4 regions of the Lysinibacillus sp. UBA5990 genome follow, and region 2 is predicted to be linked to each of the others. Evidence: riboswitches for the same ligand, from Rfam matches in the RefSeq annotation. Region 2 holds a riboswitch; each other region holds the start of a gene.
The links. Region 2 has a riboswitch for thiamine pyrophosphate ahead of thiM (hydroxyethylthiazole kinase). Riboswitches for the same ligand answer to the same signal wherever they lie in the genome.

Region 1 (4,731 bases), on a different contig from region 2:
TGGCAGCCTCAATATATTGCGGTGACTTTTCTCGATTACGCCAATCTTCGTCTGTTAACTTCCAAGATTTATATGGATTTTGTTCTCGTTCCTTAAAACGCTTTAATTGCTCTTCATCTGAAACATGTAGCCAAAACTTAATAATTATGTAGTCTCCCGCTGTTAAAATCTTTTCAAAGTTATTAATCTCCTCATAAGCACGAGACCATTCGTCCTTCGTCGCGAATCCTTCAATTCGTTCTACTAATACACGACCATACCATGAACGATCGAAAACAGCGATCTGCCCGTGCTGAGGTAGCTTTCTCCAGAACCGCTGTAAATAGTTATAGCGTAATTCATGTGGCTGTGGAGCTGAAATTGGATGGACGACATAGCCACGTGGATCGACACGTTCAATTAAACGTTTTATCGCTCCTCCTTTACCAGCCGCATCCATACCTTCAAACACTAAAATTAAACCTATTTTATTTTTTAATAAAAATTGTTGGGCATTTAACATTTCATATTGGAGTACTTTTAATTTCTTTTTATACATCTTTTTATCTAGTTCAATAGATAGGTCTAAATTTTTTATGTTTTGCGTCATAAAGCTTCACTCCTTTAATCTGGATATATTCTTATTGTACTAAAGAAATAAATGGATGCCTATTGAGATGGTAAATTGTAGATAGAATTAGCAAAACAACACGATACATTGATGGAAATTTCCGTTATAATAAATTGAGTGACGGTACTATACTTATTTGTCTTTTCCCTATACAATCTAACTCGAAGGGAGAGGAAAGCATGCCTCGATTTTTATTGATGACAATTTCTTATATTGTCTCACTCATCCTAACCTTTTCATCCTTTTTCACAAAACTTAACGGTCAATCTTTTTTAGAAATTTCTAATCGTTTTTCGGTGGTATTTGCACCTGTTGATGGAAGTCATGTAATTTGGATTGTCATTTATTTATTCACCGGTTATTGGTTAGTGATGAACATCAAAAAGACATCTATGAAACAGTCTGCGCTCTTTAGTTGCATAAATATTTTACAAGCATTAACGATTTACGTATGGCATCATGAATTATTTATTGTTTCTCTCGGCATTACCTTACTCTTAGTCTTGTATTTATTTATGTTGTACAATACGTATCCACTTCATGACAAATCACTGTCTGGCCGTATTCCTTTCGCCATTTATTTTGCATGGATGACATTTATTTTTATCACAAATATTAGCTTTACGTTAACAGCTTATGGTTGGAACGGTTTTGGTCTAAGTACTCCTCTTTGGGCAGTTATTTTACTGACATTAGGTGGAGCCATTGCGCTACATATCCGCTTTCATCACTTTGATATCATGTATCCAAGTGTTTTTATATGGGCTTATATAGGAATCGCTTTACATAATGGTTTTGATGAGCTACTCGTAACAACAGCTGCGTTATTTTTATGTGGTGTACTCTTAGTTGGTATTTTATTCATTAAAAAAAATCCTGCCTACCAAAAGTAATTTGGTGTGCAGGATTTTTTTGTAATCCTATTCTTCGTCTAATGAAGTAAGGATAATTGGTTTTTCTTTTGTAACAATTACTGAATGTTCAATTTGAGCAACAAGAGACTTATCAGGTGTAATGAATGTCCAACCATCACCAGCTTCTACAATATGCTCTGCTTTTGCTGAGATAAATGGCTCAACTGCAAGAACCATACCCTCTTTCATAATCGTAGAGTCCCATGCATCATAATAATTTAAAATGTGATTTGGCTCATCATGTAAAGAACGACCTAAACCATGGCCTGTTAAATTCATAATAACTGTTAAGCCATTAGCATTCGCTTCTCGCTCTACAGCTTTACCGATTTGATTTAATTTAGAGCCAGCCTTTACCTTTGTCATAGCACGGTCAAAAGCATCTTTAGCAACACGACATAGTTTTTCTTTGTCTTCATAGCCATCACCAACTACAAATGAAATACCCGTGTCGGCAAAGTAGCCATCTAAAGAGCCTGAAACATCGATATTGACGATATCTCCCTCCTGAATAACACGTTTACCTGGGATACCATGCGCTACTTCCTCGTTGACACTAATACAAGTATATCCTGGGAAGTCATATTCTCCTTTTGGTCCTGAAATGGCACCTGCCTCAGCAAACATTCGGCCAGCAATTTCATCTAGTTCAAGTGTTGTGACACCTGGTTTTGTAGCAGCCTTCATCGCTTCACGAATCTCTGCACAAATGCGTCCAATTTTTTTAAAAGCTTCAATTTCTTCTTGCGTTTTTACAATCATGTATAACGTCCCTTTCATCTAATATCTACTCTTTAATATAACATAACTTTTTACGCGTATAACGCTAAACGCTTTAAATATTGTATGCCTGCCTCCTTGGCAAAGTGCTATTCTCTTGTGACTGCATAAAAAAACCCCTTCACCAATATGAAGGGGATGGCATTATGCTTTACGATGCATTAGTTGTGGAGCGGCTGTGAATAATAACGCTCCCACAATGGCTGTTAATACTGTTGCGGGCAGCATATAGGTACCATTATAAATAATCGAGTAGATCCACGCATTTTGATCGCCGGCATACTCTGCAAAAAATACCGCTCCAGCAGTAGTATGCGCTGCATATCGCAAGAAGCCTGCAAACACCGTACCTACAATAATATAAAGCGCCATTTTTGTTTTGTTTAGTTGGCTTGCTGCTTCAAGTAAAGGTCTGCGTACAATGGCTGCTAACCCTACAACTGTGAAAGCAACGCCGTAATCTAATAAACCTTGAAGCCAGTGTACAATATAAGCTCCAAACATGGTTTGCATAACGCCTACAAGTAAGCCTGTTGTTAGGCCAGCTACTAAGCCCCAACGAAATGCAATTAACATAATTGGTACCATGACAAGACTAACAGAGCCACCTTGTGCCCATACTTTAAAGGAGACCTGATCGAGCACAAGGCCAATCGCAGCAAATATTGCAATCTCCACTAGCATTAATAGTCTTTTTTTGTCCATACATATTCTCTCCTTTGTTCCGATGTAGGATACAAGAGCAGGAATAGAAATGCGCTGATTTGATTCTCTCTGACATCTTTTTATTCTTAAGAATGAAAAAACGATGTCAGGACAGAGCCTCACATCGTACAAGTGTCGGTTTCTATCCACATCCCTACGCAAGTGTTAGCTTACAGGTTCAAAGAGTCAAGGCATTACGTGCCCAGTCTCAGCTGACATCATCAGCTCCCCTTGTGGTCGTTACATCTGAATTTAATTTGAACACTTTCATTGTACGCAAAGCACGGAATGATTACAACCTCTTCCATACTTAATTTTTGAAACTTTACTGTTTTCCATGCGTAAATATTAAAAAAGGAGGTACAACTATGGAGAACCAAAAAATTTTATCTGCCTTTAGTTATCTCAGTATTTTCTTTGCTCCTTTCATCGTACCATTAATTGTTTACTTCGTTACGAAAGATGCTGACATCAAAAGACATTCTATTCGAGCACTAGTGTCTCATCTAATTCCTTTTGTATTTGGTATCTTATTTTTCATTGTCTTTGTCTTTTCTACATTTAGTTTAGACCCCACTTCAAGTAATAGTACAGTAATGATCATTTGGTTCATTTCGTTCGCCATTTACGGAATTGTTTCGCTCGGAATCGTAATATGGAATATTATTCAGGCTGTTAGAGTTATCCGCTAATGTTTCATTTTTAAAATAAACAGGTAGAAGTAATTAAAAAGGAGCTGTGTTTTTGATGAAAGTATCAAAAGTAGTGAAAACCGCTGTTAAATTAGCGCCTATTGTTATACCGATCGTAAAAAAAGTGATGGCAGCAAAAAAAGGGACAACTTCTACAGTCAGTTCTCGAAAAAAATAAAAGGAAGGCGTATTTCCTTAAGCCGGAAATACACCTTCCTTTATTTTATTTCAAAATATGTTTGACTATATCCATTCAATGTTTTTTCGACATGTAAAACGGCTGGCATCGCTGATTTTAATTCAGGCACATGAGAGATGACACCAATCATTCGTCCAGAATCTTGTAAATCGATTAATGTATCTATTGCTTTATTTAATGATTCTTCATCGAGCGAGCCAAAACCCTCATCAATAAACATTGTTTCAATATAAATATTACCTTGGAAGCTTTGAATAACATCTGCCATTCCCAAGGCAAGGCTTAATGATGCATTGAACTTTTCACCACCGGATAATGTTTTGACATCTCGTAATTGATCTGTGTAAGCGTCATATACATCAAGCCCAAGTCCACTTTGTTTGGCATGCTTTTCAAGCCTGTCCGAACGTCTAAGCTCAAATTGGCCATTAGATAAATGATAAAGACGAATATTGGCTGCCTCTGTAATTTGATCTAAATAATTAATTTGAATATATCGTTCAAAGGAAAGCTTTTTCGAATTTTGCCCATTTAATAAGCCATACAGCTCCTTCACGCGCCCTGCCTCACTCTCAAGTAAACGAAGCTCTCTCTCTGTTTCTTCTACTTTGTTGATAAAGCTTTGACATGATTTCGCAAATCCATCTATTTGTTGAAGTTGTTTAAAAGCATCCTCATAGGCGATTCGGAGACTTTCTAAGGTTGCCTCCATCAGGGCTAAATCTTGCTCCTCTTTTCCTTGAAGATGTTTTTCTCCTTCTGAAATTTGAATTTGTAACGTATGAACATGTAACGTGTAGTCACTGCATGCCTTCCTAAGTTCTTCTAATT
Region 2 (4,731 bases):
TGGTGTCACATCACGCATTGGACTTAGCATATCCTTATGCTCGCCAGATTTAAACGTTTCGAATTTGACACCTACTTTTTCAGCCAATGCTTGATAATTAATAGATTGCATGATTACACCAATCGAGCCTGTTATCGTATCACGATGGGCAAATATTTTATCTGCTGGAGCTGAAATATAATAACCACCAGATGCTGCCATCGAATCCATCGATACATAAATCGGAATTTGTCGTTCTTCTTTAATCTTCAATAGCTTTTTATAAATTTCAGCAGATTCTTTTACCCCTCCACCCGGAGAGTTAACACTTAAAACAATTCCTTGAATCGTATCATCGTACAAAATATTATCCAATTGTTCTAAGAAAAATTGATGATCATATGCAACAGGTTGCCATAGTGAACTTGATCCAATATCTTGGATTGTTCCATCTACCTTTAAATAGGCAATCCTTTTATCAAAATTATCTCCTTCAATTACATTTTCATATACATCTAGGTTATTTCCTGCCATTAAACTGTCAAAATTACCTAGGAAATCTGCTTTAAATAGTGCAAAAATGGTATTAATCCCTAATGAAAATAGTAAAAGAACACCTGCCACTATCAAAGCAACCCACCTTTTAACATTCATGTCTTTCCGCCTCCTTATCACGTAATACGTATGACTTGCTCGTTTGTTTCATTTTTTTGCAATAATATGCAAAAAGTTTTATTCTATTTATTTCCTCATAATACCTTACCTAAAAATAAAAAAAAAATCAAAGTTCATTTCTTTGCATGAACTTTGATTTTCGACATTATTTCCTAGGAAATGATTAATGTACAAGGTATTTTAATTCTTGTTGTCTTAATTCGACACGTCTAATTTTACCAGATGCAGTTTTGGGTAACTCTGTAACAAATTCAATAGCACGTGGATATTTATAAGGTGCCGTTAATGATTTCACATGATTTTGAAGGATTTGAATAAGCTCTTGATTACCATTGACACCATTATGAAGGATAATAAATGCTTTAACGATGTTCCCGCGAACCTTATCGGGGCTTGCAATGACAGCAACCTCTTTCACAGTCGGATGCTTCATCAACGCATCCTCTACTTCAAAAGGTCCAATTGTATAACCTGAGGAAATAATAACATCATCTCCACGGCCTTCAAACCAAAAGTAGCCGTCCGCATCTTTATAAGCTCGATCCCCAGTTATATACCAATCACCACGGAATTGTAAATTTGTACGTTCAGGATCATTTAAATATTTTTTAAAAAGTGCAGGTGTTTCTCGATGAACAGCAATATCACCAACTTCTCCTATAGCAACTGGCTCACCAAAATCGTCTATAATTTCAACGGTATTGCCTGGCGTAGGTTTGCCCATCGAACCAATTCTTGCCTCCATACCTACCATAGTCCCTACAAGAAGTGTATTCTCAGTTTGACCATAACCATCTCGAACTTGTAGATGGAAAGTGTCCCAGAATTTTTTAATGACTTCACTGTTCAACGGCTCACCTGCTGAAACAGCTTGTCGAATTGTGCTGATATCATACTCCTGTAAATTTCCAAGCGCTGCCATATAGCGATATTCAGTCGGTGTGCAACATAAGACATTCATTTTAAATTTTTCAAGCAACGCTAAATACGTTGCTGCATCAAACTTTCCTTTATAAACAAATGCAGTGGCACCGCTGCCTAAAATCGCGAGAAACGGACTCCAAATCCATTTTTGCCATCCTGGTGCTGCTGTTGCCCATACAATATCACTTTCTTCTACACCTAGCCAATGTGGGGCTGTTGTCCGTAAATGTGCATAGCCCCAACTATGTGTATGCACTGCAGCTTTCGGATTTCCTGTTGTGCCACTTGTATAAGCTAAAAAGGCATGGTCTGTACTTTTTGTTGGTGTAGAACTTATGTAAGTTGTTGGTTGCTTTCGCATTTTGTCTAATAACGGCTGCCATGGCTCATGTGCATTTCCGATAACAAATTGCTGTATATCTTGCAAATTTCCTACTTGATTAAATTGCTCAATATAAGGCTCAAAGGCTACAACTGCTTTAGCATCCGCATGATGAATTCGATACTCAATATCTTTAGTTCTTAGCATTTCAGAGCTTGGAATGATCGTTAAACCCGCTTTTAATGCAGCAATATAGACAATGTATGCTTCTACTGAGCGTGGTACCATTACTAAAATGACATCACCTTTAATTAATCCATTTTTTGTAAATACATGTGCCGCCTGATTTGCTCTTTCAAGTAAATGTGCATAGGTGATAAATTGTACATCAGAATGCTCATCATAAATAATCAATGCATTTTTAGTTAAATCTTTTGCATATTTTTCAAATTCATCTGTTATGTTATACCATTCTGGTGCTACTAATTCTTGTCTATTCATAGCAATTACCCCCTTTTGTTAAGACACATTATACTCCTTTCTTAGTATTTTCAATGGTTTACACTTGATTTAAGTAAAGTCATGACAACTATCATGCTTAGCTATATGGCATCAGTCACGTTTTGTCGATAGGAAAACTCGCTATTGAATACATATGAAAAGTATGGTACATTTTGGTCAACTAAAAGTAAGATTGCAGGGGGACTCATAAAGAGTTGAGAAGGTAAAACCTGACCCTTTGAACCTGTTAGTTAATACTGACGTAGGGAGCAATGAACATCGTTTTTTCAGATGAAAGGCTCTTTTTCGTGCGTTTTTACACAAAAAGGGCCTTTTTTGCATGCTTACGTCCACCCATAAAGGAGGACAAAAATGATTTTTCAAACAATTCGTCAACAGCAACCGCTTATTCACTGTATAACTAATTATGTCGTAGCTAATTTCCAAGCAAATGGCCTATTGGCATTAGGTGCCTCTCCTGTCATGGCTGATGATAGCCATGAGGTTGAGGAAATGGTCGCCATTGCAGACGCTCTTTTAATCAATATTGGTACACTAAATGATCGAACAAAAGAGTCGATGCTGTTAGCAGGAAAAAAAGCAAATTCCCTTGGCATTCCTGTTATATTAGATCCGGTTGGCGCAGGTGCCACAGTTTATCGCAAGGAAACCGTACACCTATTACTTACAGCGATACAATTTGCAGTCATACGCTGTAACAAAGGAGAGCTTGCGGCATTAGCCAATTTGGAATGGCAACAAAAAGGTGTTGATAGTGGTGAGGGATTTATTGCCATAGAGAAAGAGGCTACTTTATTGGCTCAACGCTACAACTGTATGGTCATTGTTACAGGCAAACATGATTTTATGACAGACGGTGTGCAGAGCCAATGGATTACTGGTGGAAATTCACAAATGACTGAAGTAACTGGTACAGGCTGTTTACTTAGTGCTATATGTGGAGCAGCCTACTCTGCAGGAGAAGATCCGTATAGCCAATTAGCGGAAACACTCACATACTACAAAAAAGCAGCTGAGTTAGCATCCGCATTTACAGAGGATATCGGGGATATTCAAATTGCTTTGCTTAATGCCTTACATCGTCTTTCAAAGGAGGGTGAGGCTTCATGCATATTGTAACGACAATTGCAGGCTCAGATAGTGGCGGTGGCGCTGGCATTCAGGCTGATTTAAAAACATTCCAGGAATTAGGGGTTTTTGGCACCTCAGTTATTACAGCTTTAACTGCTCAAAATACACTTGGTGTAACAGGGGTTTTCCCAATTGAAGTTGACTTTGTTGAAAAACAATTTCATGCATTAATAGAAGATTTTTCGATTGCTGCGATTAAAACAGGGATGCTTTATTCCTCGGAAATTATCCAAAGTATCGCACACATCATTGACGATTTAAAAATCCCACTGATTGTTGATCCAGTTATGATTGCAAAAGGTGGAGAAAGCTTATTACAACAAGAAGCTATCGAGGCCATGCGCATGTCTTTACTACCTCTTGCTACAATTGTGACACCAAATATACCGGAAGCAGAGGCACTTACAGGAAGAAAAATAAATCAATTCTCGGATATGGAGAAAATTGCTCAATGCTTTTTCCAACTAGGTGTTCAATGTGTCATCATTAAAGGTGGGCATCTACCCAATTCGTTAGATGCAATTGATTATGTATTTATAAAAAATGACAAATCCTTTTCCATGCAGTCTCCTCGTATTCCAACGAAAAACACACATGGTACAGGTTGTACATTTTCAGCAGCTCTCACTGCTTTTCTTGGTCAAGGGTTGACTATTGAAAAAGCTATTATCGAAGCTAAAAAATTTATACAATTAGCCATTATGCATGATTTAGCCATTGGTAATGGTCATGGCCCCACAAATCATTTTGCTTATCAGCTACATAAAGGTGCCTGCGAGGTGAAACTACTTGAAACGTGAAGATTTACAGCTTTATTTTATTATGGGTACAGGCAATGTTTCTCAACAGGAACCTTTAGCTGTACTCGAACAAGCGCTGCGGGCTGGCATTACTATGTTTCAATTACGTGAAAAGGGTCCTTTTGCATTAACAGGACTAGCTTATGAGCAATTTGCCCGTCAATGCCAAAAACGATGTCAACATTACCATGTGCCGTTTATTATCAACGATGATGTAGACCTTGCAGTTCGACTTGGTGCAGATGGTGTTCATATTGGCCAAGATGATGAACAGATTGCCATTGCACGTAAAAAAATGGCAAACCGGCTCCTTGGCGTTTCTGTACATTCACAGGAAGAACTACAAACGGCTATTGACCATCATGTGGACTATGTAGG
Region 3 (4,731 bases), on a different contig from region 2:
GACTGTCACGAAAGATGGCTATATTAAACGTACATCTACACGATCTCATGCCGCTTCTAATGGTCAAGATTTTGCGATGAAGGATTCCGATTACTTATTGTATGAAGCAAACTTAAATACGCAACATCATTTATTGTTATTTACAAATAGAGGGAATTATATTTATCAGCCAGTCCACGAACTGCCTGATATTCGTTGGAAGGACCTTGGTCAGCATATTTCTAGTATTGTGCCAACAAGTGAAGATGAATCGATTATTGCGGTCTATGGCTTTGAAACATTTGAACAGCCAAATACGTATATTTTAACTGCTACGAAAGATGGTCAAATTAAACGTTCACCACTTGCAGATTATGCAGTGACGCGTTACTCGAAGCCGATTAAAACAATGAATGTTAAAGCCGGCGATGCCATGATTTATGCATCGTTTATGACGGATGATGTGGAACTGCTCTTAACAACTGATACGGCGTATGCTATTCGATTCCCTATTGAGGAATTGCCGGTTACTGGTGTGAAAACGGGCGGCGTTAAAGGTATTACGCTAAAAGATGGAGAAGCATTAGTAGGGGTCAATGTTCTACAGCCAGATGAAACACAATATGTCGTTATTGTGACACAACGAGGGGCTGTTAAGAAAATGAATGTCGCAGAGGTAGAAGTAGCAAGTCGTGCCAAACGTGGTCTTAAAGTCCTGACAGAATTAAAAGCAAATCCTCACCGAATTGTCGCTGTTATTCAAGCAACAGACGATGAGCAGGTTGTGATCGAAACTGAAAAAGGCGTCCAAGAGTTTATTGATGTTCAAGCATTGACGCGTGCTGATCGCCATTCTAATGGTTCATTTAAAGTGGATATTGCAACAGATGGAGCCATTTCACATGTCTTAACGGCCAAAAAAGAACAAAAACCAAGCTAAAATTATGCCCAGTCTCTATATAGGAGAGCTGGGCTATTTGTATGAGTGGAACAACTATCCAAAAATAGCATCTTGTCATTTTAGATCAACTATGGGTATAATAATCAACGAAAAGTTCATAGCGAAAGAATGTAGGGGGGCTAGTTATGGCTAGCTGAGATTGTGTCCGATAGACACTGACCCTTTGAACCTGATTTGGCTCGTACCAGCGTAGGGAACATCTATTCAAAAAAGCAAAAGTTTTGGAGATTGATTGCAATACGTCTGGGAGGAATCCTAGGCGTTTTTTTGTTTTCCAAGCAATATCTTACCAACTGTATATTACGCTTTCTTCTGGTGACAACATTCATTCATGAACACTTTCATATTACAAACTGGGAGGAACTAGCATGAAAAAATGGTTATTTATCCTATTAGCTGCGCTATTGACGTTAGTAGGCTGTAGCGACAAGGAGGACAAGCAAACTGCTGATACAAAGAAAAAGGTGTCAGTGGTTCTCGATTGGACACCGAATACGAATCATACAGGATTGTATGTTGCGAAAAAGCTCGGTTATTTTGAAGAACAGGGCTTAGATGTTGATATTATTATGCCAGGAGAGGCAGGAGCCGATCAGCTCGTAGCTTCTGGTAAGGCAGAATTTGGCGTGAGCTATCAGGAGGGCATTACACAGGCTCGTGTTCAGGATGTGCCACTTGTCTCAATAGCGGCCATCATCCAGCATAATACATCTGGATTTGCTTCTGTAGCATCAAAGGGTATTACATCTCCAAAGGACTTTGAAGGAAAAACATATGGTGGTTGGGGAGCGCCACTCGAACAAGCCGTATTACAATCATTAATGCAAAAAGAAAACGCTGATATAAATAAATTAGAGATTGTCAATGCAGGAGATTTAGATTTCTTCACAATGATGAAAAAGGATATCGATTTTGCTTGGATTTATTATGCTTGGACAGGGATTGAGGCAGAGCTTCGTGGGGAAAAGATTAATATGCTGTATTTAACGGACTACAGTGATCAGTTAGATTACTATACACCTGTTTTAGCAACTAATGAAAAAATGATTCAAAACAATCCAGACATCGTCAAAGCTTTTGTTGCGGCTGCATCGAAGGGCTATGAATATGCAATCGAGTATCCGAATGAAGCTGCTGATATTTTACTAGAAGCGGCACCGGACTTAGATAAGGAGTTAGTGCATAAAAGCCAAGAGTGGTTGGCTGATAAATATCAGGACGATGCTAAACAATGGGGAGAGCAAAAGCTTTCAGTGTGGGAAAACTATGCTAAATGGATGTCGAGCAACAAAGTATTAGAAGGCGAGTTTGAGGCAAAACAAGCGTTTACGAATGAGTTTTTACCAAAAAAGGAGGCCAATTAACATGGCAAATTCATTGATCAGTGTCCAAATCATTCCGAAGACAGAGAAGTATGAGGATGTCATTCCTTATGTAGATGCGGCCATTGCAGTTATTGATGCATCAGGTGTGAAATATGAGGTTCATCCCCTTGAAACAACAATGGAAGGTGAGCTTACAACGCTTCTTCAAATCATTGAAAAAATGAATGTTAAGATGGTCGAGCTAGGAGCCATTAATGTCATTACACAAGTAAAAATTTTATATCAACCAAATGGGATTACAATGGCTACTTTAACGGAGAAATATCAGTCATGAAACGGGCATTACAAAAGGGAAGGACGATAATTTTTATCGCCTTCCTCTTATTCATATGGGAGCTTGTTGTGCATATCGCTGATGTTCCTCCTTGGCTCCTTCCAGCACCAAGCATAATTGTAGTAGAAAGCTTTCAATCGTATCAGACATTCCTGCCACATGCTCTGGCTACCGTGCAATTAGCTTTACTAGGACTTGCTATTGGGGTGGGCTGTGGTCTAACCGTGGCAATTGTTTTGCATCGTTTTGCTTTCATTCGGTCATTATTTTATCCGATTCTCATTATGTCGCAAAACATACCCATTCTTGTGTTAGCACCGCTCCTTATTATTTGGTTTGGCTTTGGCTTATTACCAAAGCTCATTATTATTTGTCTAGTGTGCTTTTTCCCTATTGTCATTGCGGCAATGGACGGTTTTCGTCAAACATCACCCGAGTTAAAGCATTACTTTGATATGATTGGTGCTACGAAGGCCCAAACGTTTTGGAAATTAGAATGGCCACATGCCTACCCAGCAATTTTCTCGGGCGTAAAAATTGCTGCTACCTATAGCGTAATGGGGGCAGTCATTGCGGAGTGGCTTGGTGCGAAAAAGGGAGTTGGTGTATACATGACCTTAGCACAATCCTCCTTTCGTACAGATCGAGTGTTTGTCGCAATTTTTGCGATTGTCTTGTTAAGCTTATTGCTGTTTAGTAGTATTCGTTTGCTTGAAAAATTAATGGTAAAGGGGAGAGGTTATCATGCTCAGCATACAAAACATCGATAAGTCCTTTAACAGTCTACATGTTCTTGACCATGTTTCCTTTGATGTCAAGGATGGTGAGTTTGTGGCCATTGTAGGACCATCAGGCAGTGGTAAAAGTACCCTTTTTCAATTAATTGGTGGGGTCTCCCCGGTTGATCAAGGGGAAATTTTATTAAATGGAGAGGATATCCAGCGAAAAAGAGGAGCAATTGGCTATATGCCACAGCAGCCTTGTTTATTGCCTTGGCGTACCATTTTAGAGAATGTAACCATTGTCGAGGAATTGCAGCAAAAGCCTAATGTTGAACGTGCAAAGGGGTGGCTAGAAAAGGTAGGACTTGCTTCCTTTAGTCATGCTTATCCAAACGAGCTATCTGGAGGGATGCAACAACGTGTATCTTTTATCCGTGCCATTGTCAGTGATAAACCTATTTTATGTCTAGATGAACCATTTTCTGCGCTCGATGAATTTACAAGACTGGAAATGCAGGCATGGCTACTGTCCATTTGGGAAGAGTATCGAAAATCCATCTTATTTGTCACGCATAGTATTGAAGAGGCACTCTTTTTAGCAGATCGTATACTTGTTTTATCAAAACGGCCTGCAACGGTGAAAAAAGAAATCATTGTGCCGTTTGAGCGTCCCCGCAAAGAAGAAATTCGTCATTCGGCCACATTCACAGCCTTGAAGCAACAATTATTCATGTATTTACAGGAAGAAAAGGGGGATCTGAATGTTGATTGATGCCCATATTCATTTAGATCAGTATAAGGACGTGGAAATACCTTCTTTATTGGAAGAAGTAGAGGCATTAATTGCGGTGAGTATGCAGCTGTCTTCCTGTCAAAATACGTTGAATTTAGCGAAGGTCTATCCCAAGGTGAAGGCGGCTTTTGGTTTCCATCCTGAGCAGCCTTTACCAAGTGAAATAGAAGAGAAAGCTTTATTTGATTGGATTCGCTCCCATAGTGATGAGATGATAGCAGTCGGTGAGGTCGGTTTACCCTATTTTTTAAGGCAAGAACAAGCTTTGGATGTTCGTCCGTATGAGGCTTTATTGGAACGATTTATCGTATTGGCTAAGGAGCTGGACAAACCGATTGTTTTACATGCTGTGTATGAAGACGCTCCCGTCGTGTGCGATTTACTAGAAAAGCACCAGCTTCGTCAGGCGCATTTCCATTGGTTTAAAGGGGACGAGGTAGTTGTGAAACGCATGATTCAGCAAGGTTATTTTATCTCCATTACGCCTGATGCATTGTATGAAGAGGAAATTCAGCAGTTAATTCAAATCTACCCGATCGAATTGATGATGGTAGAAACAGATGGTCCATGGCCGTTTGAAGGACCATTTACAAATAAACCTACGTCTCCGTGGATGA
Region 4 (4,731 bases), on a different contig from region 2:
AACAAAAGTATGGTATAAAAAAGATTTCCCATTAATTCCTGTAGGTGAGTTTGAGTTAAATAAAAACCCGGACAACTACTTTGCAGAAGTGGAACAAGCTGCATTTGCACCATCTAACATCGTTCCTGGTATTAGCTTCTCACCAGATAAAATGTTACAAGGTCGTATCTTTGCCTATGCGGATGCACAACGCTACCGTTTAGGTGTAAACCACTATATGCTTCCTGTTAACGCACCAAAATGTCCATTCCGTACTTTCCACCGTGATGGCGCTATGCGTTTTGACGGCAACCTTGGTTCAACACTAGGCTATGAACCAAATAGCTATGGTGAATGGGAGCATAATTTAGACCACAAAGAGCCTGAGTTACGCATTGATGGTCATGCAGGAATTCATGATTTCCGTGAAGACGATAATAATTACTTCGAGCAACCAGGTAAACTTTTCCGCCTAATGACTGCGGAAGAACAACAACGTCTATTTGAAAATACGGCTAATGATATGGCTTCTGTTGAAGAATTCATCAAACGTCGTCACATCCTTCACTGCTATTTAGCTGATCCAGCATATGGTGAAGGTGTCGCAAAAGCAATGGGTCTTTCATTAGAAGGTATGGATCTTACAAACCCATATGTAAAACAACCAACAAACGTTTAATATTCCACTTATTATTGATATCCAAATCCAACTTTTACTCCATGTGAATGTATAATTCACATGGAGCTTTTTAGTATTCGTCTAGTTTCAACCGCTCACTTCTATTTGCAAAAGCATAAATTACTTTTATTCATCTCCCCTGTTTAATTGTGGAACCAACATAAAAAAGGCTCGTGTCTAGTAAATCAACACAAGCCTTGTACTATTATTATTGATAGATTTGACTACCTGCCTTTTTAAACTCCGCTGACTTTTCCCTCATACCTTCATGGATGGCCTCTGTTGTATTTAAATCCTTTTCCTTAGCATAATTACGAATATCCTGAGAAATTCTCATGCTACAAAATTTAGGACCGCACATTGAACAAAAATGTGCTGTTTTTGCCCCCTCTGCTGGTAATGTTTCATCGTGATATTCTACTGCACGTTCTGGATCAAGAGAAAGGTTAAATTGATCACGCCAGCGGAACTCGAAACGCGCTTTTGACAGTGCATCATCTCGTTGTTGTGCACCTGGGTGCCCCTTTGCTAAATCTGCAGCATGTGCAGCAATCTTATAAGTAATAACCCCTACTCGAACATCCTCCCGATTAGGTAATCCTAAATGTTCCTTCGGTGTCACATAGCAGAGCATAGCTGTACCAAACCAACCAATCATTGCTGCACCAATAGCAGATGTAATATGGTCGTAACCTGGAGCAATATCTGTTGTCAATGGACCTAAAGTATAGAATGGGGCTTCCTTACAAACCTCTAATTGCTTGTCCATATTCTCTTTAATCAAATGCATTGGAACGTGACCTGGCCCCTCCACCATTACTTGAACATCATGCTTCCATGCAATTTGCGTTAATTCGCCTAATGTTTCCAGCTCCGCAAATTGTGCTTCATCGTTAGCATCCGCGATTGACCCTGGGCGTAAGCCATCTCCTAATGAAAAGGCTACATCATAAGCTTTCATAATTTCACATATTTCCTCAAAATGAGTATAGAGGAAGTTCTCTTGATGATGGTATAAACACCATTGCGCCATAATGGAACCACCCCTAGACACAATGCCTGTTACACGGTTTGCCGTAAGAGGGACATAACGTAAAAGGACACCTGCATGAATAGTGAAATAATCTACCCCTTGCTCCGCTTGTTCAATAAGCGTATCACGGTACACCTCCCATGTTAAATCCTCAGCCACACCATTTACCTTTTCTAATGCCTGATAAATTGGTACTGTCCCAACTGGTACTGCAGCATTTCGAATTATCCATTCTCTCGTTGTATGAATATGTTTGCCAGTTGATAGATCCATAATATTATCAGCACCCCAGCGTGTAGCCCATGTCATTTTTTCCACTTCCTCTGCAATCGAGGATGATACAGCTGAATTCCCAATGTTCGCATTAATCTTCACATGGAAGTTACGACCGATAATCATTGGCTCGGCCTCAGGATGATTAATATTGGCAGGCATAATAGCCCGGCCTGCTGCAATCTCTGAACGTACGAAATCTGGGTCCATATTTTCTCGTATCGCTACAAACTCCATCTCAGGTGTAATAATTCCCCGTCGAGCATAATGAAGCTGCGTGACATTTTTACCCTTTTTTGCACGTAAAGGCTTTCTCACCAATTCCGGGAAGACATTTTCATGGATACGTGGATCATCAGCGCGACTGAAACCATTATCCTCAGGTTTAATTGTACGCCCTCCGTATTCCTCAACATCCCCTCGCTCTTGTATCCAAGCACTTCGTAAAGCAGGTAAGCCCTTTGTAATATCCACGTGGAAGACCGGATCTGTATATGGTCCACTCGTATCATACACCCGAATTGGGGCATTTTCTTCATCCCCAAAGGTACCAGTCGTCGGACTTAATGTAATTTCACGCATTGGTACTAAAATATCAGGACGAGATCCTTCCACATAAACCTTTTTACTTCCTTCAAAGTTAGACATAATCGTAATGTTCTTTGCACTAATTGCTGACATGAGCTACTTCTCTCCCTTAAATGTAGTTTAAACAAGGACCGATTCTAGCTCACCCAGCAAACAAAATAAATAAAGGCCGAATCCAAAAAAATAATTGGATCCGGCCATGAATGTAAAGGGTCTATTGATTGCACGTAATATGCAATAGCTTCTTAACTTTCCCACGCTGGTATGAGCCAGATCAGGTCCAAAGGGTCAAGAAACCTCTATGCGTTTCCCTCTCAGCCTGACTCATCAGACTCCCCTAGTTAATACTATTCAGTTTGATGCTAGTTTAGCAGATATTGCTAAGAGATGGAAGTTATCATTTAAATATTTTTGATTTCTATTAGGTAAACAATACATCAGCAATATAAATTACAATCGTGACCGTTATACAACTCACAATGGTCGAAAATAAAACGGTTTGTGCAGCTGTTGCCGACTCTATATCATATTCTAATGCTAGACTTGAACTGTTGCGGGATGTGGGAAAAGCACTCGCTATAAATAACGATTGTGCCACAACCCCGTCTAAACCGAGCGCATAAATAATGACTAAAGCAACGGCTGGACCGATAATTAATCGCGTCAAGCAGCTGACGAATACTGTTTTATTAAACATCGTTTTAATCTCCAGTTGAGACAATTGGGCGCCTAGCGTAATTAATGCAACGGCAATAAAACCATCTGCTACATGGTCTATAGGTATTTTAATAAACTGCGGAATGCCAATGTCAAAATAATTCATGGCCACACCGATTATTAAAGCGTGTATAATAGGCATTTTTATAAAATCCTTTAAAATTGTCATGCCCGATTTAGTAGAGGAAATTAAATTATATAAACCATACGTATACGTTGTCATGTTTTGGAAGATAACGAGTATAACCTGGATGGCTACACCAATAGGTTGAGTGGCAAAAATCATTTGAGCTACCGGAATACCATAGTTGCCAGAGTTAATGAGTACTACACTATTTTTAAAAACAGCTGCCTCAGTTTTGGCGAGTCCAAGCCCTTTCGCTAAAAAGTGACTGAGTAACATTTGACTACCAATAAAAAGCACAACAAACAATCCAACTTCTCCCAGAACAGACAGTTTTATACTCGTCTCATATAAATTAATAAATACAGCGGCAGGCATAAAACAATATGTAATAAGCTGTGATAATGCTTTTAAGTTAAAGCGAAATTTCTTTTGCAGAATAGCACCTAGTACAAGTAATACTAAAATAGGTGCGACAATTTGAAAGAAAATCATTCCAAGATACACCATATTGAAGTCCCCCTCCCTTTTGATTGTAGTGTCGATAATGTACTAGGTCAATGCTACTTACTTTCATAATTAAAACCGTTGATTTCCACTACTGGAGGGGTGCGCCTTGTTCCAATGATGAAAAGATAAAAAATCACATCAATAAACGAGGAGAACAATGTACAGAATATAAGAATCACCAAAACTCACTCATTTGAGGACTATGAATTCTCGATGAAAAAAATGAAAAGGGAATCGAGCATGAACTTCTCGATTCCTTTTATCAACAGTATGAGCTGCCTTTAGATTTTAGGCAGCTTTTTTCTCTACGCAAGCTTAAATCTATTTACGACCTCTTGCAGTTCATTAGAGATATCATTCATATTTTGCATAGACTCTGCCACTTTTTGCAATTCTGCTTGTTGGTCCATTGCAGAGGCACTTACTTGCTCAGCAGAGGCCGCTGTTTCCTCTGATATAGCCGAAATACTTTGTATGGACATAATTGCTTGATTTTTATGCTCTAACATAGTAGACAACTGAGTCATTAGTTCATTAATAGAAGTTGCAATTGCACGTGACAAATCACTATTATCTTTAAAGGCCAATTGCGTGCTTTGTACGGACTCATTTTGCGATTGCATTAAATTTGCATTCGATGCAATGACTGCAACTGTTTGTTGAGAATTTTCTAAAATACTTTCTACCGTACTTTTAATAACTTCTGTTTCAGTTTTTGATTGCTCTGCCAACTTTCTTACTTCTTCCGCCACGACAGCAAAACCTTTTCCATGCTCACCAGCACGTGCAGCCTCAATACTTGCATTTAAAGCTAATAGATTAGTTTGC

Region 1: linked by a shared signal. The riboswitch ahead of thiT (energy-coupled thiamine transporter ThiT) and the one ahead of thiM (hydroxyethylthiazole kinase) in region 2 are both predicted to bind thiamine pyrophosphate.
Region 3: linked by a shared signal. The riboswitch ahead of B3D94_RS20100 (ABC transporter substrate-binding protein) and the one ahead of thiM (hydroxyethylthiazole kinase) in region 2 are both predicted to bind thiamine pyrophosphate.
Region 4: linked by a shared signal. The riboswitch ahead of thiC (phosphomethylpyrimidine synthase ThiC) and the one ahead of thiM (hydroxyethylthiazole kinase) in region 2 are both predicted to bind thiamine pyrophosphate.

The regions. Positions count from the first base shown of each region.
Region 1 is NZ_DJAY01000012.1:48,993-53,723, forward strand. Features, by position in the region: gene B3D94_RS11570 (polyphosphate kinase 2 family protein) at 1-589, opposite strand, end outside; gene B3D94_RS11575 (hypothetical protein) at 790-1,503, shown strand; gene map (type I methionyl aminopeptidase) at 1,531-2,286, opposite strand; gene thiT (energy-coupled thiamine transporter ThiT) at 2,449-3,009, opposite strand; TPP riboswitch at 3,144-3,251, opposite strand; gene B3D94_RS11590 (DUF4870 domain-containing protein) at 3,378-3,701, shown strand; gene B3D94_RS11595 (hypothetical protein) at 3,754-3,879, shown strand; gene B3D94_RS11600 (SbcC/MukB-like Walker B domain-containing protein) at 3,920-4,731, opposite strand, start outside.
Region 2 is NZ_DJAY01000011.1:135,718-140,448, reverse strand. Features, by position in the region: gene sppA (signal peptide peptidase SppA) at 1-633, opposite strand, end outside; gene mbcS (acyl-CoA synthetase MbcS) at 818-2,401, opposite strand; TPP riboswitch at 2,589-2,687, shown strand; gene thiM (hydroxyethylthiazole kinase) at 2,774-3,541, shown strand; gene thiD (bifunctional hydroxymethylpyrimidine kinase/phosphomethylpyrimidine kinase) at 3,529-4,353, shown strand; gene thiE (thiamine phosphate synthase) at 4,343-4,731, shown strand, end outside.
Region 3 is NZ_DJAY01000015.1:1,510,916-1,515,646, reverse strand. Features, by position in the region: gene parC (DNA topoisomerase IV subunit A) at 1-919, shown strand, start outside; TPP riboswitch at 1,043-1,153, shown strand; gene B3D94_RS20100 (ABC transporter substrate-binding protein) at 1,309-2,304, shown strand; gene B3D94_RS20095 (thiamine-binding protein) at 2,306-2,599, shown strand; gene B3D94_RS20090 (ABC transporter permease) at 2,596-3,369, shown strand; gene B3D94_RS20085 (ABC transporter ATP-binding protein) at 3,344-4,093, shown strand; gene B3D94_RS20080 (TatD family hydrolase) at 4,083-4,731, shown strand, end outside.
Region 4 is NZ_DJAY01000002.1:114,122-118,852, reverse strand. Features, by position in the region: gene B3D94_RS01320 (catalase) at 1-658, shown strand, start outside; gene thiC (phosphomethylpyrimidine synthase ThiC) at 867-2,645, opposite strand; TPP riboswitch at 2,787-2,901, opposite strand; gene B3D94_RS01310 (AEC family transporter) at 2,974-3,903, opposite strand; gene B3D94_RS01305 (methyl-accepting chemotaxis protein) at 4,209-4,731, opposite strand, start outside.